One region of the Guyparkeria sp. SB14A genome, then DNA from elsewhere that is predicted to be linked to it. Evidence: predicted binding sites of a transcription regulator. Region 1 holds the regulator's gene; each other region holds the start of a gene.
What was found. The regulator FliA, encoded in region 1, starts transcription of late flagellar genes. The targets are predictions, from matches to a motif close to GCTAAAGTTNNNNNNNNNNCNGCCGATA.
Positions count from the first base shown of each region.

Region 2: a site for FliA is predicted at 2,776-2,803, ahead of FAZ79_RS03830 (methyl-accepting chemotaxis protein). Genes of this name have one in related genera too.
Region 3: a site for FliA is predicted at 2,070-2,097, ahead of FAZ79_RS04185 (methyl-accepting chemotaxis protein). Genes of this name have one in related genera too.
Region 4: a site for FliA is predicted at 3,436-3,463, ahead of FAZ79_RS03710 (chemotaxis protein). Genes of this name have one in related genera too.

Region 1 is NZ_SWAW01000021.1:1,359-6,810, reverse strand. It holds gene FAZ79_RS08555 (chemotaxis response regulator protein-glutamate methylesterase) at 1-423, opposite strand, end outside; gene FAZ79_RS08550 (chemotaxis protein CheA) at 427-2,544, opposite strand; gene FAZ79_RS08545 (protein phosphatase CheZ) at 2,636-3,406, opposite strand; gene cheY (chemotaxis response regulator CheY) at 3,416-3,802, opposite strand; gene FAZ79_RS08535 (RNA polymerase sigma factor FliA) at 3,927-4,634, opposite strand; gene FAZ79_RS08530 (MinD/ParA family protein) at 4,646-5,452, opposite strand, start outside.
Region 2 is NZ_SWAW01000005.1:116,379-121,830, reverse strand. It holds gene FAZ79_RS03850 (HugZ family protein) at 1-238, shown strand, start outside; gene dusA (tRNA dihydrouridine(20/20a) synthase DusA) at 517-1,518, opposite strand; gene FAZ79_RS03840 (sulfite exporter TauE/SafE family protein) at 1,585-2,313, opposite strand; gene FAZ79_RS03835 (YjfB family protein) at 2,403-2,618, opposite strand; gene FAZ79_RS03830 (methyl-accepting chemotaxis protein) at 2,863-4,485, shown strand; gene FAZ79_RS03825 (cation diffusion facilitator family transporter) at 4,844-5,452, opposite strand, start outside.
Region 3 is NZ_SWAW01000006.1:71,460-76,911, reverse strand. It holds gene FAZ79_RS04190 (NAD-dependent epimerase/dehydratase family protein) at 1-137, opposite strand, end outside; gene FAZ79_RS04185 (methyl-accepting chemotaxis protein) at 313-1,953, opposite strand; gene FAZ79_RS04180 (DsbC family protein) at 2,355-3,122, opposite strand; gene xerD (site-specific tyrosine recombinase XerD) at 3,308-4,213, opposite strand; gene acs (acetate--CoA ligase) at 5,058-5,452, shown strand, end outside.
Region 4 is NZ_SWAW01000005.1:92,308-97,759, reverse strand. It holds gene ftsY (signal recognition particle-docking protein FtsY) at 1-490, opposite strand, end outside; gene rsmD (16S rRNA (guanine(966)-N(2))-methyltransferase RsmD) at 671-1,276, shown strand; gene flgN (flagellar export chaperone FlgN) at 1,306-1,803, opposite strand; gene flgM (flagellar biosynthesis anti-sigma factor FlgM) at 1,952-2,269, opposite strand; gene flgA (flagellar basal body P-ring formation chaperone FlgA) at 2,463-3,227, opposite strand; gene FAZ79_RS03710 (chemotaxis protein) at 3,531-4,490, shown strand; gene FAZ79_RS03705 (protein-glutamate O-methyltransferase CheR) at 4,499-5,302, shown strand; gene flgB (flagellar basal body rod protein FlgB) at 5,416-5,452, shown strand, end outside.

The sequences.
Region 1 (5,452 bases):
CCCCCCGGAGCCGGACTCGCGCTGCGAGCGCAGCGCCAGCATACGTACCCGCGAGCACAGCCGCCGCCCGGAGCGGGCCAGCGTATCCTCCGGGTCGTCGCCGTTCTTGGGAAAAAAGTCGACCGCGCCGGCATCCAGCGCATCGAGCGTGGCCTCGGCCCCGGCCTTGGTCAGGGCCGAGAGCATCAGGATGGGGGTCGGGCAACGATCCGTGATCCGTCGCACCGCCGAGATGCCGTCCATGATCGGCATCTCGACGTCCATGGTGATGATGTCGGGCTTGAGTTCGCAGGCCTTGAGCACGGCCTGACGGCCGTTTGACGCCTCGCCCACCACTTCCAGGCGCGGGTCGCTGGAGAAGACCTCACGCAGCGCACGGCGAAAGAACAGCGAGTCGTCGACGATCAGAAGGCGGATCGGCATCGGTCAGGCCACCGAACGCAGGCGTTGACGACCACGGCCGGTGTTGCGGCGCACCATGCCCGGCAGGTCGAGGATCAGGGCGATGTGTCCGTCGCCGGTGATGGTCGCGCCGGCAAACCCGTCGACCACCCGCAGGAGCTCGCCCAAGGGCTTGATCACCACTTCTTCCTGGCCGATGACCGAGTCGACCACCAGGGCCATCAATTGCGCGCCATGCTGGACCATGACCACCTGGTCGGTCTCGCAGCGCGTGCCCGGCTTTTCGCCACGCAGGGCCAGCCAGTCGGTCATGCGGAACAGCGGCACGGCGCGGTCGCGCACCGTGATGGTCGACTGGCCGTCGACCACGTTCACTTCCTTGTCGGCCATCTCGAAGATCTCGTTGACCACCGACAGCGGGATGGCGTACTTGCGACCGGAGACGATCACCATCAGCGTCGGCAGGATCGCCAGCGTCAGCGGTACCTTGATGTTGATCTGGGTACCCTCGCCCTGCACCGAGTCGATGCTGATGGTGCCCGAGAGCTTGGTGATCGCGGTCTTGACCACGTCCATGCCCACGCCACGACCGGAAATGTCGGAAATCTGGTCTTTGGTGGAAAAGCCCGGGTGCAGGATCAGCTCGAAGCATTCCTGGTCGGTGAGGCGCTCGGCGGTGTCGGGATCGACCACCCCCTTCTCCACGCCCTTGCGACGCAACACCTCGGCGTCCATCCCGGAGCCGTCATCCTGGATGGACAGGCGAATGTGATCGCCCTCCTGCGCGGCCGAGAGCAGCACGGTACCCGCGCGATCCTTGCCGTTCGCCTCGCGGTCGTCCGGCATCTCGATGCCGTGGTCGACCGCGTTGCGTACCAGGTGGATCAGCGGGTCGGCCAGGGCCTCGACCAGGTTCTTGTCGAGGTCGGTGTCCTCGCCCTCGAGCTCGAGGTTGACCTCCTTGCCCAGCGTGCGCGCGGTATCGCGCACCACCCGCGGGAAGCGGCCGAACACCTTCTTGACCGGCTGCATGCGGGTCTTCATCACCGCGCCCTGCAGGTCGGAGGTGACCATGTCGAGCGTGGCGATGACCGAGGCGATCTCCTCGTTCTCGAAGGTCGACTTGAGCGTGTTCATGCGGTTGCGCACCAGCACCAGCTCGCCCACCAGGTTCATGATGCTGTCGAGCCGTTCGGTATCGACACGCACGGTGGTTTCCACCGGGGCCTTGTGGGCGTCGGCGCCCTTGGCCTTGGCCTCCGGCTTGGTGGACTCGGCAGGCTTTGCCGCCGGCTTGGGCGGTTCGCTCTTGGCGGCGGCCGGCTGCGGCGACGGCGCGGGGGCAGCCGCCTCGGCCGGCTCATCGGCCTTGGGGGCCGCGGCCGTCGGCCCCTTGCCCTTGCCGTAGAGCCCGTCGAGCACCGCCTCGAATTCCTCGTCGGTGATCTCGTCGGAATCCGCGGCGCTGCTCGCCTCCTCGGCGTTGTCGGCATCCGCCTCCGGCGTCGGCGCCTGGAACTTGCCCTTGCCGTGGAGTTCGTCGAGCAGGCTCTCGAACTCCTCGTCGCTGATCAGGTCGTCGGCGCCGCCGCTTGCCGACGGGGATTCCGACTCGGCAGCATCCAGGTCGGCGAGCATGCGATCGAAGGCGTCGTCCTCGTCGGCCATGGGCTCGGTGGCCGGGGTGGGTTCGGCGCGCGCGGAGGCCTCGCTCGGGGCGGGCTCGGCCGGGGCGGCGGGCGCGGGGGCGTCGTCCTGGTGGGCCAGCCCCTCGATTTCCTTGAGGAAGGCCTTGGAGACGTCTTCCGGGTACTGGCCGCCACGCAGGGCGTCGAACATGTCGTTGAGCACGTCGATCACCTGCAGCATCACGTCCATGATGCGGCTGTTCATGGTGATCTCGTGGTTGCGCAGCAGGTTGAAGATGTCCTCGGCGCGGTGGCAGACCTCCACCAGCGGGTGCACCTCGAGGAAGCCGGCCCCGCCCTTGATGGTATGGAAGGCGCGGAACACCGAATTGAGCCGGTCGGCGTCATCGGGCGACTGCTCCAGCTCGATCAGCTGCTGATCCAGCCCGTTGAGCAGCTCACCGGCCTCGATCAGGAAGTCCTGCAACAGCTCGTTGTCGGGTTCGAATGCCATGCTTGCCTCTCATTCGCTCGGTGGCGTTTCCCTGTGGGCGCCACGTTCCTGCCCGGCCGTGCCGGACGGGCAATTTTCTCGACCGGCCGGGTCAGAACCCCAGGCTGGCGAGTAGGTCGTCGACGTCGTCCTGGTTCTTGACCACGTTGTCCCCGGCGTTGGGCAACTGCGGCCCGACGCCGTCCTCGGCCCGCTCGACCGGGGCGGACCTGCCGTCCTCTCCCTTGGCGCCGCGTACCGGGGCGGTAATCTGCAACAGCCCGACCAGCTTTTCCTCGAGCTGCTCGAGCAGGTCGATCACCCGCATCAGGAGCTGGCCGGACAGGTCCTGGAATTCCTGGGCCATCATGATCTCGGTGAGCTGCCCCTTGAGGCGCTCGCCGCAATTCGTGGTCGAGTCGAGGTAACGCGTCATCGAGTCGACCACGCCGCCCAGGCGAGCGTTATCGGCCTCGCTCGCGGCGACTTTAGTCAGCTCGCCCTTGAGTCGCTGCGAGCGATCGACGATCTGCTCGGCAGTGGGCGTGGCTTCCTCGGTGATGGTCAGGGTGCGCGTGGCCGCCTGCTCGGTCAGGGTGATCACGTAGCGAAGGCGGTCGCGCGCGTCCGGCATCTCGTCCTCGGCCAACGCGCCCAGGCGCTCGTCCTCGGCGAAGCTCTTCAAGGTGTCGTGCACCTCGCGGGTCATCCGCCCGACCTCGTCGAAGATGTTGCCCGAGTAGGCAGCCGTGAGCTCGCCGATCAGTTGCGCCTCACCGGCCGAATCCTCGTTCTCGATCGCTTCCACCAGCGCGCGGGCATCGGCCAGGCGCTTCTCGCGACCGACCACCGGCTGGAAATCCTGCTCTTCTGTTTGAGTCATCCCGCGCCCCTACGATTCGACGCGTTCGAAGATCTTGTCGATCTTCTCCTTGAGGGTGGCCCCGTTGAACGGCTTGACGATATAGCCGTTCACGCCCTCCTGGGCGGCGAGCACGATCTGCTCGCGCTTGGCCTCGGCGGTCACCATCAGCACCGGCAGACTGGCGAGGTTCGCATCGGCACGGACCGCCCGCAGCAGGTCGATGCCGGTCATGCCGGGCATGTTCCAGTCGGTGACGAGAAAATCGAAATTGCCCTGCTTGAGCAGCGGCAATGCCGTCTGGCCATCATCGGCCTCCTCGATGTTCGTGAAGCCAAGCTCCTTGAGGAGGTTCTTGATGATCCGGCGCATCGTGGAGAAATCGTCCACCACGAGGATCTTCATGTTTCGGTCCATTTTCGCCCCTGGGATCGTTTGTCAGTACCAGGCAGGTTGCCTTGTTCGGGTTGCTTGATAGGGTCTATCGGCGCCGACCGGAAATAATTGAGCCCGTCGCAGCAACGGGCGCGGTATCGGTCGGCTATTTCCAGGCGTTCATCGCGGTCTTCAACCGCATGATCGCCTTGTTGTGGATCTGGCAGACGCGCGACTCGCTGACGCCGAGCACCGCGCCGATCTCTTTCTGGTTGAGTTCCTCGACATAGTACAGGGACATCACCAGTCTTTCCCGTTCGGGGAGCTCGTCGATGCAGTCGGCGAGATCGCGCTGGAAGTGATCCTCGGCCAGCGCCTCGTCGGGTTGCCGGCTGTTGGGATCGGCGATGTCGAAGGTCTCGTTTTCCGATTCGCCGCCGTGATCGAGCGAGCCCACGTGCACCGAGGAGGAATCGGTGAGTGCGGCGTGGTACTCGTCGAGGGTGATGCCCATGCGCTCGCAGACCTCGGCATCGCGCGCCTCGCGCCCGGTCTCGGACTCGATCTCCGCCACGGTCTGGGCGATCTCGCGCTGGCGCCGGTAGACCGAGCGCGGCGCCCAGTCGTTGCGACGCACCTCGTCGAGCATCGCGCCACGGATGCGCAGCCCGGCGTAGGTCTCGAACGACGCGCCCTTGTCGCCATCGAACAGGCGCGCGGCATCCAGGAGCCCGACCATGCCGGCCTGGATCAGGTCCTCGGCCTGGACGTGCGAAGGCAACCGGCCGAGCAGGTGGAAGGCGACCCGCTTGACGAGATCGGCGTGCTTGGCGACCAGTGCTTCGGTCGATCCGGCCTGAACGTTCTGATACATGGCGCGTGCATTCATAGCAGGTTCTCGGGGTCCAGCTCGGCGTTGTTCACCAGTCGCTCGACGAAAAACTGCAACTGCCCCTGCGGCCCGCGCGGCACTGGCCACTGGTTGACCTTGTCCGCCATCGCCGTGAACGCCCGCGTCGACTTCGCCCCGCCGTAAAGCTGCACGACGGTCTTCTGACGCTGCACCGCCCGACGCAGGTAATCGTCGAACGGCACCGATCCCATGTGGGTGAGCGTCACGTCGAGAAACCGCTTGGCCGCCACCGAGAGCTTCTCGAACAGCCGCCGCCCCTCGGCGGCATCGCGCACCATGTTCGCGACCACGTGGAAGCGGGTGACGTCGTGCTCGCGCGATAGCACCTTGATGACCGCGTAGGCATCGGTGATCGAGGCGGGTTCGTCACAGACCACCACGACCACCTCGCTGGCCGCCTCGGCGAAGCGCACCACCGAGTCGGCGATGCCCGCGGCCGAATCGACCACCAGGGTGTCGACCGGCCAACGCATGCCGGAGAAGGCCGAGATCAACCCGGCGTTCTCGGCGGGCGTCAGCCCGGCCATGCTGGCCACCCCGCTGGCCGCCGGCAGGATGCCGATGCCCTCGGGGCCTTCGAGCATGATCTCGTCGAGGGTCGCCTGCCCGGCGAGCACGTGGGACAGATTGCCCCGGGACTGTAGACCAAGCAGGACGTCGACGTTGCCGAGCCCCAGGTCGGCATCCATCAATACCACCCGGTCGCCGCTGCGGGCGAGTGCCACGGAAAGGTTGACCGAGACGTTGGTCTTGCCCACGCCGCCCTTGCCGCTGGTCAC
Region 2 (5,452 bases), on a different contig from region 1:
CGCCCGCGAGCGCGCCCACTGGGCGGCACGGGTCGAGGCCGTCGACCGAGCCGACGAGCGCTTTGCCGTGATCACCGCGGCCCTGCGTGCGCGCCACGGCAAGACGGTCGAGGTGTTGTGCGGGCTGGGAGACTTCCACCTGCTGGGTCTTCACCCCGAAGGCGGCAGTTACGTCAACGGCTTTGGCAGAGCCTTCCTGCTGGACGGGTTCTCGGTCGTCGCGCAGCGGCGGGGCTAGGGAAACTCTGCACGATTCGATGACGTCTCTGCGGGACCTCCAAGGGCCCAGATGCAAGGCGCAGTCCGCCGTGAAGGGCCGTCGCCCTTTACAAGGGCTGCAACGCCGCAGATGGGCCCTTGGAGGCCCGCCCGGACGGGGCTCGCGGGTTTGCCCGCACTCGTCGTTGCCGTCCCTCGACGGGCCCGAGTGATTGCTCTGGGCCCGTCTTCGGTCCGGCGCCTTGATTGCGAGCAAACCCGCGAGCCAGAGATGCCATCGAATCGTGCAGAGTTTCCCTAGCGCAGCAGATCGATCGCCTCGTCGATCACGCTCGCGTCGCCGGGGCGCCTCGGTGCCTGTTCGCTCAGGTGCCGGCGATAGGCGCGGGCGCCCGGGCGTCCCTGGAACAGGGTCAGGATCGGCTTGATCAGCGTGGACAGACGTGTGCCGCGGGCAAGTTCGGCGGCCGCGTAGTCGCGGTAGGCCTGCAGCGCGGCCAGGCGGTCGGTCGGCTGATTCCCATCGAACAGCGCGGCATCGATCTCGGCCAGCAGCCCGACGTTCTGGTAGGCCGCCCGGCCCACCATCACGCCGTCGACCTCGCCCAGGCCCGCCTGCATCGATGCCACCGTCGTCAGCCCGCCGTTGAGCACCACCGTCAGGTCGGGGCGTTCGCGCTTCAGGCGCGTGGCGAACTCGGGCCGCAGAGGGGGCACGTCGCGATTCTGCTTGGGCGAGAGCCCCTTGAGCCAGGCCTTGCGGCTGTGGACGAGGAACACGTTGGCACCCCCTTGATCCGCGACGATGTCGACGATTTCACGGAATTCCTCGTAGGTTTCTTGATGATCGATGCCGATGCGGCTCTTGACCGTCACGGGCACGTCGACCGCCGCGCGCATGGCCGCGACGCATTCGGCCACCAGGCCGGGTTCGGCCATCAGGCAGGCCCCGAAGGCGCCGTTCTGCACCCGGTCGCTGGGACAGCCCACGTTGAGGTTGATCTCGTCGTAGCCCCAGTCGGCACCGATTCGCGCCGCCTCGGCCAGGGCGTTCGGATCGGAGCCGCCCAGTTGCAGGGCGACCGGGTGCTCGCTTTCATCGAAACGCAGGTGGCGCTCGACGTCGCCGTGCAGCAAGGCACCCGTGGTCACCATCTCGGTGTACAGCCGCGCATGCCGGCTCAACTGGCGGGCGAGATACCGGTAATGCCGGTCGGTCCAGTCGAGCATCGGCGCCACGCAGAAGCGCCAGGGGCTGTCCGGCGAGGGCTCGCGGGTGGCGGGAATGGAGTCGCTCATGTGGTCGCAGTCCGGCGCAAAAGGTCGGCATTGTAGCGTGCCGAGGCCGGGCTTCCGGTAATCACGTCAGGGCAGCAGGGCCTTGATGATGGCACTCAACCCGGCGATCGCTGCGATGCCGAGGATGATCGGGCGCAGGGCGCCGAACGGGATGCGGTTGACCAGGTGCCCGGAGGCGAGAAACCCGATCAGGGTGCCGGGCAGCAACGCGGCGAACAGCCACCATTCCCGCGGGCCGATAAAGCCGGAGAAGAACAGGGCCACGGCGCTTGCCAGGCTCGCGAACAGGAAGAAGGCCGAGAGGTTGGCACGCACCACCGGGCCCTTTTCGTTCTGGTAGATCAGGGCGATCGGCGGGCCGCCCACGGCGGTGATCGTGCCCATGTAGCCCGAGGCGGCCCCGGCGATGACCGAATTGCGCGGATTCAGCGTCGGGTGGATGCCGATAACGCTCAAGGTTACGGCGAGCAGGATCAGGATGCCGAAGGCCAGCTCGAAGCCCTTGGGCGTGAGCATGGCCAGGGTCACCACGGCCAGGAGCGTGCCGACAATATCGCCGCCGATGGCGAAGCGCACCGGGCGGAAGCTCAGGCTCGCGCGACTGCGCCACAGGATCAGCACGGTCAGCAACACGGCGTTGAGGATCAGAGGGCCGGGCAGGAGCAGCGGGCTGATCAGGAACAGCAGTGGGGCCGAGAGGGTGCCGATGCCGTAGCCGGCCAGCCCCTGCAGGAAGGCGCCGGCGAAGATCGCGAGGTTGGCCAGCAGCAGCTGAAGAAGGGTGATGTCGTCCACGGGGCCTCGCGAGGGGCTGACAACGAAAAATCCCCGGCGGGGCCGGGGATGACGGAACCGTTGGTCCATGGGACCAATGGCGGGTTGGTTCAGGCGTAGGTGTTGATCTGGCCGCCGACCGGACCATTGCTGGCCGCGGTGCTGGTCTGGCCGCCGCTCTCGCCGATCGAGTCGATCAGCGGCGCCATCGCCTGTTCCTGCGTTTCCATCGCTTGTTTCTGTACGCGCACGCCCACTTCCTGTGTCAGCTGTGCGTTTGCCATGGCAGTTTGCATGCTGCCGGCGGCGGATACCGAGTCGGCCATGCTGCCTCCTCCGTCGAAACGTGTGTTTATGCACGCATCACAAGTCGTGAACACGTCCAGCGCACGTTCAGTGTACGCTCCCCGACCGATAATTTCACCCTTGCTGAAATGGCGCCACGGCGCGCTTTCATAAGGTTCTGCTTATTTACGTGGGCAGGCTAAAGATTCGCCTGCCTCGGCCGAAAAACCGGTCGAAACGTGGAGCAGAGTTTCCCTAGCAAGTCATCGGTCTCAAGGAGTCACAATGAACCGGTTGAACAACACCACCAAGATCCTCCTGGCGTTTGCCGTGTCCGCCGTGCTGTTTATCGGCGCGCTGGGCTACGCGCTGATCCAGATGGATTCGATCTCTGAGCAGTACCTGCAGGTTCAGCAGCAGGATAATGCGCGCGTCGAGGCGTTGCAGGACATCATGAGCAACGGCCTGTTGGGTGGTGTGGCGACGCGCAACAAGGTCTTCCGTCCCAACCTCGAGGCGGCGATCAAGGTTACCGGCAAGACCGACGAGGTGGTGCGCGCCGCCCTGGTCGAGGCCCGCTCGCTGACCTCCGCGGACAATGCCGAGGCCCAGGGCCTGCTCGATGACATCGAGGCGCGTTGGGAGCGCGTGATGGCCGCGCGCCTGGCGGTCTTCGACCAGGTTGATGCCGGCAACATCGAACGCGCCCAGCAGATCCTGGTGCAGGACGAGCACCCGGACTGGCAGCAGATCCGCAAGAACATCCAGTCGCTGATCGCCACAGCCAAGGCGCGCGAGGACGCGCGTACCGAGGCGGCCGAGGAGCACATGCTCGAGGCACGAGCCGCCACGCTGGTGATCGGTGCCGTGGCGCTGGGCGTGGGCATCTTCCTGCTGGTGCTGGTGATGGCGAACTTCACCCGGCGTATCCACCACGTGATTGGCGCGATGGAGGACATCGCCGAGGGCGAGGGCGACCTGACCCGCCGGCTGCCGGTGACCGGCAACGACGAGTTCGCCAAGCTTTCGCGCGGCTTCAACCGCTTCGTCGAGCGCATCCACGACCTGGTGCGCGAGATCACCGACTCGACCGGCCAGCTGGCCGCCTCGGCCGAGGAGATGTCGATGATTACCCAGCAGTCGCGGGCGAGCACCCACGAACAGAACGAGCAGACCCAGATGGTGGCCTCGGCGATCGAGGAGCTGACCGCCACCACGCGCGAGATCGCCGAGAACACCAACCAGACGGCCAGTGCCTCGAACGAGACCGAGGAGGTCACGCACAACGGCCAACAGGCACTCAAGCGCTCGATGGATACGGTCCACGAGCTGATGGGCTCGATGCGCAATACCGCCGAGTCGATCGGCGAGCTCGAGTCGCAGACCAAGGACATCGGCAAGGTGCTCGACGTGATCCAGGGGGTCGCCGAGCAGACCAACCTCCTGGCGCTGAATGCGGCAATCGAGGCCGCCCGCGCCGGCGAGCAGGGTCGGGGCTTCGCGGTGGTCGCCGAGGAGGTGCGCAACCTGGCCAGCCGCACGCAGCAGTCGACCGAGGAGATCAAGGGCATCATCGACGGGCTGCGCGACCGGGCGCACGAGACGGTCGAGGCGATGGAGGTCAGCCAGTCGCAGGGCGAGGCGACGCTCGAGGCGGTCAACGAGACCGACGAGTCCCTCGGGGCGGTGGTGCGCCACGTCAATCACATCAACGAGATGACCATGCAGATCGCCACCGCCGCCGAGGAGCAGTCGGCCACCGTCGAGGAGGTCAACCGCAACCTCGAGCGCATCCGTGCCAAGAGCGAGGAGCTCGACGATGCCTCACAGCAGGTGTCCACCGCCGGTGGCGATCTCACCCGGCTGTCGTCGAATCTCGACGGGCTGGTCAACCGCTTCAAGACCTGAGGCGGTATGGGGTGACCCACGCAGAAAGGCCGGCACGATGCCGGCCTTTTTCGTTGGGCTGCTAGGGAAACTCTGCACGAATGCCATGCCGCTCTGGCCTGGCGAGTCGTTCGTGATCAAGGCGCGATGTCGCCGGCGTGCCGGTGGCCACGTCAAGACATCGCAACGCCGAGCACGGGCGACTCGCCAGGCCCCGCAGGGCGCGCCTTGAGCCGGGCATCTGCTGCGTTGTCGTCCTTGGAAAGAGAATGACTCTTCCGCGGCGGACGAGCGCCTTGCACCTGCCCGGCTCAAGGCACGCAGAGCGGTATGGCATTCGTGCAGAGTTTCCCTAGTCAGGCGACTCGCTGCCGGGTGATCAGAGCGGGCCGCGGACCAGGCGGTTGATCAGCGGCAGGCGGCGCCAGAGGCTGGGGCGGGTATCGGTGAGATCGCGACAGGTCTCGCACTGGCCGGCGCGCGGGCGGCGCGTGGTCAGGGGTTCGATGCGCATGGGCGAGGGGCCGCGTCCCGGCTCCCAGGCCGAGACGGGTTCCTCGTGGATCATCACGTCGGCACCCGGGAAGGTGCGCAGCAGCCGGGCCTCGACCTCGTCCCCGATCTGGTGGGCGCGATTGAGATCGATGTGATTGTCGAGGTAGAGGTACAGCTGGATGATCATGGTGCGCCCGGCCAGCCGGGTGCGGATCTGGTCGACCGCGTGCACCGACGGGTGCGCGGTGGCGATCTGGGCCACCCGCATCTCGGTGCCGTCGAGCACCTCGCGGTCCATCAGCTGGTCGAGCGACTCGCGGCCAAGCTTCCAGGCGCTGTAGAGGACGAACACGCCCACCGCGGCGGCGAACGCCGGGTCGAGCCACACCACGCCGTAGCCGGCAAGGATCAGCACGGCGATGGTCGAGGCGTTGACCAGGAAGTCCATGGTGTAGTGCGCCGCGTCCGCCTTGATCGCCGGCGAGCGGGTCTT
Region 3 (5,452 bases), on a different contig from region 1:
CCCTCGGGGCGTTCTGCCTGATGGCGGCTCACCGCGATGAGGTCGTGGTCGGTCAGTCGATGGGCGAGTCGTCGCGCGATATCGCCGTAGCCGATCAGGACGATCGGCGAGCGGTTGGGATGGGCGTCTGATTGCATGGGGTGCCTGATCGTCGGAGTGGTGGCAAAGGGCTCAAGACTAGCCGTTCGGTGTGGTGGCTGCAGCATGTCCATCGTCCATCACGCGGCTTGTTGTCATCCTGCGAGGCAAACGTCACGAAAAAGACCCGCCGTGAGGCGGGTCGTTACGTTTCGGCGTTCGCGACGGCGGAGGCTACAGCTTGAAACCGGCCAGCCGCGCCTGCAGTTCCTCGGCGAGTCGGGCAAGCTCGGCCGAGGCGGTCTTGGTCTGGGTGGCGCCCTGTGCCGATTCCTCGCTGATCTGCGAGATGGTCTGCACGTTGCGATTGACCTCCTCGGCCACGGCGCTCTGCTCCTCGGCGGCGCTGGCGATCTGGAAATTGAGGTCGTTGATGCCGTTGACCCCGTTGGCGATCTCGCCCAGGGCCGCCTCGGTCTCCGACATGGCCTGGGTGCTGTGATCGACCTGGTTGTGGGCGCGCTGCATCGCCGCCACTGCGGCGGTCGAACGCGATTGCAGCCGGTCGATCATGCCGTGGATTTCCTCGGTGGAGCCCTGGGTGCGCGAGGCCAGCGCCCGCACTTCCTCGGCGACCACGGCGAAGCCGCGACCGTGCTCGCCGGCGCGGGCCGCTTCGATCGCCGCGTTCAGCGCCAGCAGGTTGGTCTGGTCGGCGATCGCACCGATCACGTCGAGCACCTTGCCGATTTCCTCGGACTCGGCCTTGAGCGAGTCGATGGTCTCGGAGGACTGGCGGATCTCGTCGGACAGGATGCCCACCGCGTTGACGGCGTTGCCGAGGATGGTCTGGCCGTGCTTGGCCGAATCATTGGCCGCCTGAGCGCTGCTGGAGGCATCCGAGGCATTGCGGGCGACGTCCTCGACGGTAGCGGTCATCTGGTTCATGGCCGCGGCGACCTGCTCGATTTCCTGCATCTGGCGCGCCACGCCACGATCGGTCTGCTCGGAGACCGCCGAGGTTTCCTCGGCCGCCGAGGCCAGTTGCTCGGAGGCCTCGCCGATGCGCTTGAGGGTCTCGCGCAGCGATTCGCGCGCGGTGTTCATGTGCGTGATGATCTCGGCGATCTCGTCACGGCTGTCGAGCGTCACCGGCTCGTTGAGGTTGCCCTCGGCGAAGTTGGTGGCAAACCGGTCGGCCGCCTTCAGTCCGCGGGTGACGCCATGGATGATCCAGGCCGCGATCGCGATGATGATCAGCACATTGATTAACGTGATGCCGATCGAAATCAATACGTCCTGCTCGACACGCTCGCTGGTGCGGGCAAGCTCTTCCTCCATGTTGTCGCGCAGGATGCCCTCGTAGGTGCTTGCCGCCTCCTCGAAGCGCGGCAGTACCTCGGTGAGGGTGAGGATCAGCAGGGCCTGGGCGCCGACGTAGTTGCCCTCCTCGAGTTTCTCGATCAGCGGCCGGAAGGCGACGTTGACCAATTCCTCCTGGGTGGCGAACAGCGCCTGTTGGGCCTCGTTGGACTCGGTCTGGCGATGCTGGATCGCGGCGATCTTGGCGTTGACCTCCTCCAGAGCCGCCAGGTTGTTGCGGATGATGTCCATGTGCTGGTCGATGCCGTGGGCATGCATCGCCGCGGTTCGGCCTTCCGGATCGTGTTGCAGCGCCAGCAGCGACTGGGTGGTCATCTGGTTGAGCAGTTGCACCGACGTGCCGACGTGATTGATCGGCATGATCCGCAATTCGTGGTTCTTCTCGGCGAGCTCGTGCCCCTTGAGCTCGGCGTAGATGCCGAACAGGCTGGTGCCGACCGTGGCGGCGCCGGCAAGGACCACGAGCAGGATGAGTTTGGCCTTGATCGTCATGGTGGTGGCAATGCTCCTGTGGTGGCTCGAGTTGCCCGTCGTCGACGCCGACCTGTCACCTCCGCAGTGACGGGTGGGCGTGGCCATGACGGGATCTCGATCTTCTTGTGTCGTTCTATCGGTCGGGAGGCGCCCGACTTTAGCGAAACGCGTGACATTTCGTCCACGTCGCCGCGTGTCAGGGCATGACTAGCCAGAATCGTGCCGGAGGCGAGGCGCGTTGGCGGGGCGCGGTCTGCGCGAGGTGTGGATACTTGAGGGTCGCCGGATCGTCAATGGCTTGACGACCCTTGCCGTGGTCATGATCCCGAGACGCTTCGTCTGCGGAGCGACAAACAAAAACCCCGCGCTGAGGGGGCGCGGGGCATGTCGTCTCGTCTCGTCGAGAGAGGTGGGTTGGCTTACCCGCCGCTTTGCTCGATCGCCTGCAGCATCACGTTGGCCGGGCGGTAGCCGGGCATGGCCGCGCCATTGGGCAGGATCGTGTAGGGCGTACCGCTCATGCCGAGACGGCTGGACAGGGCCATGTTTTCCTCGATCATGTCGTTGCGGCAGGCCTCGGCATCAACCGAGTTGCCCTTCATGGCCCGCTCCAGGGCCTCCTTCGGGTCGTCGGCGCAAGCCACCCTGGAGGACAGCTCGAAACCCTTGGAGCCCGGTCCCTGGCGCGGGGTGAGGATGTAGGTGACCTCGACGCCGGCCTCGCGCAGCTTGGGCAGTTCCTTGTGCAACTTGTCGCAGAACGGGCAGGTCGGATCGGTAAGGATGGTGATCGCGTGCTTGGTTTCGCCCTCGGCGGGGTAGACCAGCTTGCGCTCCTCGCCGATGTCCTTGAGGGTCGCGAGTCGCTGCGCGTCCTGCTTGCCCTGGGTGAGGTTCTGCCGGTTCTCCACGTCGATCAGGTCACCGGCGATCAGGTACTTGCCATCGGCGGTGACGTAGGCGATCTGGCCATTGGAGTTGAGCTCGTAGATGCCCTGGGCGGGGGTTTCCTCGATCGAGTCGATCGGCACGCCGGGCATGTGCTTCTGGATGCTGGCGGTGATCGCGTCCTTGTCGCTGGCCGGGTCGGCGGCCATGGCCGAGGTCGCCCCCATGCTCATGGCGATGGCAAGGGGCAGGGCCGTCAGGCCGCGACGGGTGGCTAGGGGGAAGCCTGTGTTTCGCATCGTGTAATCAACCTGGGTTTGTATGGTCGTGTCCGGATATGGGGTCCGACGGATCGAATTGGATGCTCGAAGGCCGTCCGGGTTCCATCAGCCAGCCATTGTGACACCACCGGGGGCTGGGTTGAATCCAGATCGCCCACCGTGGGCGATCGGGATTTTCCAGGCGGGGGCGGCCCGACACATCGTCATCCGCGCGGGTGGTGCTCGGCGTGCAGCGCCTGCAGCCGAGCCGTGGCGACGTGGGTGTAGATCTGGGTGGTGGAGAGGTCGGCGTGGCCCAGCAGCATCTGCAGGGCCCGCAGGTCGGCGCCATGGTTGAGCAGGTGGGTGGCGAAGGCATGGCGCAGGGTGTGGGGCGAGGGCAGGCGTGCCAGCCCCGCGTGGCGCGCGTGGTGCTTGAGTCGGTACCAGAAGGCCTGGCGCGTCAGCGGCGCGGCCCGGTTGGTGACGAAGACCGCGTTTACCTGGCGCTCGCCCAATAACGCCGGGCGCGCCTCGCCGAGGTAGCGGCGCAGCCAGTCGATCGCCTCGTCGCCGATCGGCACCAGGCGCTCGCGTCCGCCCTTGCCGGTGATGCGTGCCAGGCCGTGGGCCAGGTGGATCTCGTTGAGCGTCAGGTCGACCAGCTCCGAGACCCGCAGGCCGGTGGCGTACAGGGTCTCCAGCATGGCCCGGTCGCGCAGTCCCAGTGGGCTGGCAGTATCGGGGGCATCGAGCAGGGCCTCGACGTCCGCCTCGCTCAGGTCGGTGGGCAGGCTGCGCGGGCGACGAGGTGCCGGCAGGTCGGCGGCCGGATTGGGCTGGATCAGGCCCTCGCGGTTTGCCCAGGCATAGAACCGCCGCAGGGCCGAGCGCATGCGCGCCACCGAGCGCGGAGCGGCCCCCTCGCTGAGCCGCTCGCCGAGCAGGCGGTTGAGGGCCTCGCCGCTCGCCACGACCAGGGCACGGCTCTCGTCGGTGGCTTCGTCCCCCGACAGCCGACGCGCGGCCAGTTCGAGGTCGCGGCGATAGGCCGCCCGGCTGTTCTCGGCCAGGTTCTCCTCCAGCCACAGCGCCTCGACAAAGGCCGTGATCAGTTCGTCGTCCTGCATGCTTGTGCCTGGCGGTGTCTCGGGGTCATGCCTCCATTATGCGGGGAGAGTTCGGTTCCAAGGAAACGCGGCGCGACTCGATTTAGCGAGTCGTCTACATGGGCCTAGAAGGCATGTCCTTGCTCGGTGTTGCCCCTTCGCCGCTCCCTATGTTGTCGCCTTGGGTTATCTCCCTGGGTTATTGCTCTTGCCCCATCTTCGGCACGGCACCTGGATTGCGAATATGTCGGTCGGCCAGAGGCGCCCCCGAATCGTGCGGGAGCTCTCTGGGGAGCGAACCGCTTGATCTGGCGATGAAACCGGATGGATTCCCCACTTTTCCGACGGGTTTTCCACTTTTTTATCCACAATCAGTCCGGCTTGGGGCGCCGCTTATCACAGCCACCGGCGACGCGCCAAGGGCTTTGTCAGGGAAAGTGGTCTCGCGGGGCGGGTGTGAGAGAAAGGTTGTAATAACAAACAGTTATATATTCCGCGTTCGGGGTGGGTTGGTGCTGGTCAAAAAATACGCAATTCGCGCAACTGCCTGATGGGGCGTTGTCCGGGGAGGTTGTCGGCGCGTTTTCCACGAGGTTGTCCACAGCTTCTGTGCATAACTGGTTTTCGTCTCGTCGAAACCCTTTCCCGGCAATCACTTGGCAGCAAAACTTGGGGATGCGTTCAGGAATCACGCGCTAAGTTGACGGCCTACTGGCGTGGCGTTTCCCAGCCCCGCGGCGAATTTTGCTAATCTTGCGCGGTGCGATTGCCCCGGGCCCTTGGGTCGACCTCGTTCGGGCCGGGGCGGCGCCTGCCCGTGTGCGGGCGCCATGACTACCGATTCACGAATACCGATGGAGTCTTTATGGATAACCTCGAGTCCATTCTGAGCGAGAATCGCGTCTTCTCGCCGTCAGCGGAATTTTCCGACCGGGCGAGAATCGGGTCGCGTGCGGCCTATGACGCGTTGGTCGCAGAGGCCGAGCAAGATTTCGAGGGCTTCTGGGCGCGACTCGCGCGCGAGTTCGTCACCTGGGATACGCCGTTCACCCAGACGCTGGACGATTCGGACGCGCCGTTCTTCAAGTGGTTTGCCGACGGCAAGCTGAATGTCTCGGTCAACTGCATCGACCGTCACCTGCCGGAGAAGGCGGACAAGACCGCCATTATCGGTGAGGCGGACGACGGCACCGTCAGCCATATTTCCTACCAGGAGCTGCACGACCGTGTCGCGCGCTTCGCCAACGGCCTGAAGGCCCA
Region 4 (5,452 bases), on a different contig from region 1:
TGACGTGCTTGCGGCTGACCTCGTCGGTCAGCTCGTCGATCAGGGCCGCGGTCGTTTTTTGGCCGACGTCGGCCATGATCAGGCGCGTTTCCAGCTCCTCGAGCAGGTCGTCGTCGATTCGCTTCTTGCCGAGGAAGAGATCGCCCAGCCCTTCGGTCAGGCCCGAGCGGGTCTTCGCCAGCCGGCTGAACAGCGAGCCGGACTGTTCCGGTGCGGGGCGCGGCGCCGGGGGCTCGCTCGGGGTGGATGACGCGGTGTCGGATTTCTGGCGCCGCGTGTCCTGCTCCGTGACGGTCAGGTCGTTGGCGGGCGTGGCGGCCGGTTCCTCGTGGATCGGGGGCGGCTCGGCGGGGGTGCCGTGTTCCGAGGCCGGCTCGGGCGGGGTGGGCTCGTCATCGCCGGTCGAGGTCTCGACGGCGGGCTGGTCGACCTCGTCCTGGCCCTCGGTGGCGTCGTTCTTGCGCTTCTTGCGTCTGAGAAATCCGAACATGACGTTGCTTGTCTACCTGGGTTCGCGGCGGATGACTGCCGGGGCGTCCCGGCGTGGCGTGGCCGTGAACTGGCACTGGCCCGCATGGCGCCGACGGAGTTTATCATGCGGCCATTGCCGGTCGGGGGTTCAGGGGCCCTTGATCGCCCGACGTTTACGCGATTCGCAAGGAGTGTCCTCATGCCCAGCACCCCCAAGGGGAGAAGCCCGGCGCGCGGCGAGCAGGTGCGCATCATCGGTGGGGAGTGGCGCTCGCGCCGCCTGCGTTTCCCCCCGGCCCGCGATTTGCGCCCGACCCCCGACCGGGTGCGCGAGACGCTGTTCAACTGGCTGGGTCAGGATCTCGCCGGTTGGCGGGTGCTCGACCTGTTCGCCGGCAGTGGTGTGCTCGGGATCGAGGCGTTGTCCCGTGGAGCCGCCTGGGTGGGGTTCGTCGAACGCTCGGCGCGCGTGGCACGGTCGCTCGAGGAAAACCTGGCTCGATTGGATGCCCCGGCGGAACGTTTCACGATCTGGGCCATGAATGCCCGTCACTGGTGGTCGTCACCGCCCCAGAGGTTCGAGGGTCCGATCGACCTGGTGTTCCTCGATCCGCCGTTTCGTCAGCCCGAATTGCTTCAGGAGGCGCTCGACGCGCTGGCCGAGGCCCCCTGGCTTGCCGAGGATGCCCGGGTGTTCGTCGAGGGCGGGGCGCCGGAGTCCCTGCGGCTCCCCGAGCGATTCGTGGTCAGCCGCGAGACGCGGGCCGGGGAAAGTCGGTCGCTGTTGCTCGATCGGGCGGGCTGACGGGGCGTGCCGGGTGCCGGCGCCGACGATCAGGCGTCACCGAGGGTGCGGCCGCCTCGACCGGTATTGCGTTCGGTGCCGCCGGCGGTGTAGAGCGAGCCGGCCGGCTCGTCACGCTGGGTGAGAAAGTCGATTCGTTCGCCGAGGAAGTGATCGATCCGCCGCAGGGCCATCAGGTTGGTTTCGGATAGGTCGCGAAACCGCCGTGCCGTCTCCTTGAGTTGCTCCCAGTGGGCCCGTGTCTGCCCGTCTTCATGCTGGAGTGCCGCGTCCGTGTCGGTCTCGCCCTGCGCGGCGAGCCAGTCCAGCCGGGCCTGTTCGGCATGGGCCAGCTTCTCGTTGTGCTCGCGGATCCGGCGGAAGACCTCGTCGAACTCGTCGAGTGACGGGGTTTCCGGCCGGCGCAGCAGCCCGGCGAGGGTCTCGTGCTCGTCGAGCAGGGCCTGCGCCGGCTCGAGCATCGCGGCGAGCCAGTCGCTGGTCGAGGGGCTGTTGTCGGCGGGGCTGCTGGAATCGAACTGGGTCATCGATGGGTGCCTGCTTGGGGCTTCTGCCGGATTGTCATGGATGGCAGCGTGAGCATACGAATTGTGGACGCCCAATAGAAGCACCCCGGTCGGGAACGCCCGCCGGGGTGTATTTCCTGGCATCGCGCCGGCGCCGCGTTCCGCGCCCTTAGAGGGTCTCGAACTGGCGCAGCTTCTCGGCGATGCGGCTGGAATCGATCTGGTATTCGCCCTGGCTGATCAGATCCTTGATCCGATCGACCTTGGCCTGGTCAAAGGGGGCGGATTCGGCCATCGCGCGGCCCATTTCCTGGAGCTGGGAGGCCCCACTGGAGAGCGTCACGGCGTCATCCTCCTTGATGCCGTTCGTCGCGCTGCCGGAGGCTCGCTGGCTCTCGCCCTTGGCCTCGGTCCGGCCGCGGGACGAGTCCACTGACCCGTTCGGGCCCAGGTTGCGCGGGCCAAAGCCGTTGATTTCGTTTGCCATGATGCTTGATCCTTCCTGTCTCGGACGATGTGTCCGCGCCGCGGCACGGGCCGGGCTGGCAGGCGTCTAGGTTAACGTAAAATCGCCTTCGCCCTTGAACATCGGCCGGTGGGCGGAAAACTTTAGCCCCGACTGAAATACGTCTGCGGGGCGAGGTTCGTACGTTTCCCGTTCGTCGTGACGGGGTGTGGCGTCAGCCGCCGATCGCCTCGACGGTGCGGCTGTCGATCACGACCGTCTCGATCACCTTGCCCGAGCCGGTGTTCTTCACCTTCACCCGCTGGCCGACGCCAGCGCGACCCTGCACCTCGCCAGTCGAGCCCACCACGAAACCGCCCCGGCCGATCTGGATGGCGACGATGTCGCCGCGTTCGACCACGGCATTGATGCCGAGGTTGTGGGCGGTGACCAATTGACCCGATTGTAGCGGTTGGGTGGCCACCATGCCGATAAGTTCCGCGGGGTCGGTGTAGTACTGCCGACGCGCGCGATTGGCGTCCACGGTGGCGAGGTCGAGGTCCTCGGCAGATAGCACGTCGCCGGCAGACAACGGCCGGGCCGCGACGACGGCCTGCTGTCGCCGGGTGAGTTCGACCGGGACGTAGATGCGCCAGGGCGAGGAGCCGTGGCAACTGACCTTCACCGTCTGGCGTCCCCGATTGAGATTCAGTGGGCGGCCCTCGTTGATTTCCAGCGCCTGATCGCACACCCCCAGGCGCAGCCGCGGGTCGAGGCGCCCGGCGCGCAGCGTCAGGCGGTCGTTCCCGCTGCCCTGGGCCGCGAGGAACGCGTCCATGGCCTGGCCGACCTGGGCCTGGACGGTCTCCGGCGGCTCGCCCGGCGCCGCCTGGAGCAGTGTCGGCGCCAATAGGAGCAGGGCGGACAACAGCATGCCGCTCATCCGGTTGGCGGCGCGGGCGTGGCGGGTTGCTTTGATGTGTGAGTTAAGACGACTCATCTGTAAACCGTTACGTCCTCGGGCTGTGGTTTGCCTTGCATCGACGTAGCAAGCACTTACCATGCCAGCCGTATGAACCGGCGCGCGTCCGGAGGCCCGGGCGGTTGCGTGGGGCAACCGGTGGTCGACTGCGCTACCATGCCCTTACCCCTTTTCAATATTGGTGCGGCGATAGCCAGCGCCGTTGTGGGAAGGGATGCGATGAGACGCTAAAGATTGCGCCCGTCGCGCCGATACGCCGGTTTAATAACGAACACCAATCGTGTTCCCGCCACATTCCGCGTCACCAGGACAGGACTAGCCGTGAAAAGCAACGTGATGTCATCCGTCGATTCCCGCACCCAGCTCGCCGGTCGCAACCGGTTGGAATTGCTGGTGTTCGGCCTCGGTAACGATCAGCGGTTCGGGATCAACGTCTTCAAGGTCCGCGAGGTAATCCGTTGCCCCAAGCTGACCGACGTGCCGCATTCGGACAGCTCGATTCGCGGGATCGCCGATGTGCGTGGCCATACCATCACCGTCATCGATCTGTCGGAGGCGATCGGCAAGGGCCGCATGACCGACGAGCAGGTGGAAAACGCCTTCGTCATCATCACCGAGTACAACCGTGCCGTGCAGGGCTTTTTGGTGCACTCGGTCGATCGGATCGTCAACCTCTCCTGGAAGGAAGTGCTGACCCCGCCGAGCGGGACCAACAACTCCAATTTCCTCACAGCCGTGGCGCGAATCGACAAGCAGCTGGTCGAGATCATCGACGTCGAGCAGATCTTCGCGCGCGTCGTTGGCGTGGCCGATACCGTCTCCGACGACGTGATCGGCGAGTACGGCGAGATTGCCAAGGGCTCGGACCTGGTGCTGGTGGTCGACGACTCGGTGGTCGCGCGCAAGCAGGTGGAAAGCACGCTTGAGCAGATGCACCTGAAGTCCGTCGTGACCAAGAACGGGCAGGAGGCGATCGACACGCTGCGCCGCTGGAAGGAAAAGCAGCCCGAGCAGCTCGAGCGGCTGGCCATGGTCGTCTCCGACATTGAGATGCCCACCATGGACGGTTACACGCTGACCTCGCTGATTCGCCAGGACTCGGCCCTCAAGGGGATCTACGTCATCCTGCACTCCTCGCTCAGTGGGGTGTTCAACGAGAAGATGGTCAAGCAGGTGGGGGCCGATCGCTTCATTCCCAAGTTCCACCCGGATGACCTTGCCCGGGTCGTGGGTGACGCCCTTCGCCGCCATGAGGTGCACCACGCCGTGGACGAGGCTTGAGCCGCGGCATGAAGGCCGAAACCTTCGACCGGTTCTGCGCGTTCCTGGAGCAGCACAGCGGGATCCTGCTGAGCCGCGACAAGCAGTACCTGGTGGAAACCCGCTTGTCGCGCGTCGCCCGGTCGAAGGGCTACTCGACGGTCGAATCCCTGATCGAGACGCTCCTGTCGCGTCGGGATCGCATGCTCGCGCGCGACGTGGTCGATGCCATGACCACCAACGAAACCCTCTGGTTCCGCGATGGCTACCCCTTTGCCGCGCTGGAGAAGAAGTTCTTTCCCGAGGCGGTGGCAGCGAAGAAGGCCACCTACCGGGTCTGGTCGGCGGCCTGCTCGACCGGCCAGGAGGCGTTCTCGATCAGCATCATCGCCGAGGAACAGCGGGTGCCGTTCAACCTCGAGATCGTCGGCACCGATATCTCCGAGGCGGTGGTCGAGAAGGCCCGCCGGGGGGTGTTCGATGACCTGTCGCTCGGGCGGGGGTTGTCGCCGGAGCGCAAGCGTCAATTTTTCGTCAAGGCGACCGACGGCTGGAAGGTCGCGCCCCAGATCAGCCGTCGCACCCAGTTCCGGGTCGGCAATCTGCTCGAGCTGCGCCCGGAAGCCCGTCGCTACGACCTGGTGTTCTGTCGCAACGTGCTCATCTACTTCTCGCGGGACACCAAGGCGAAGATCATCGATCGTATCGCCGATACCCTGGTGCCCGGCGGCTACCTGATCCTCGGCGCCTCGGAGTCGCTTACCCAACTCTCCGACCGTTTCACCCCCGAGCGTCTGCCCACCGGCGGCACCGCCTACCGACTCAAGAGCTGATCCCGGTTGGGTTCCTTGGGTGCTCCCCGCACCCTCTATCAAGCCTCGGTTTCAAAAACTGGCACGCTTATCGCATAAGCCCTCGGCACTGACATTGTGTCGAGGGTTTTTTCATGTCGATCATCAATGACCGCCTGCTTGGCATCCACG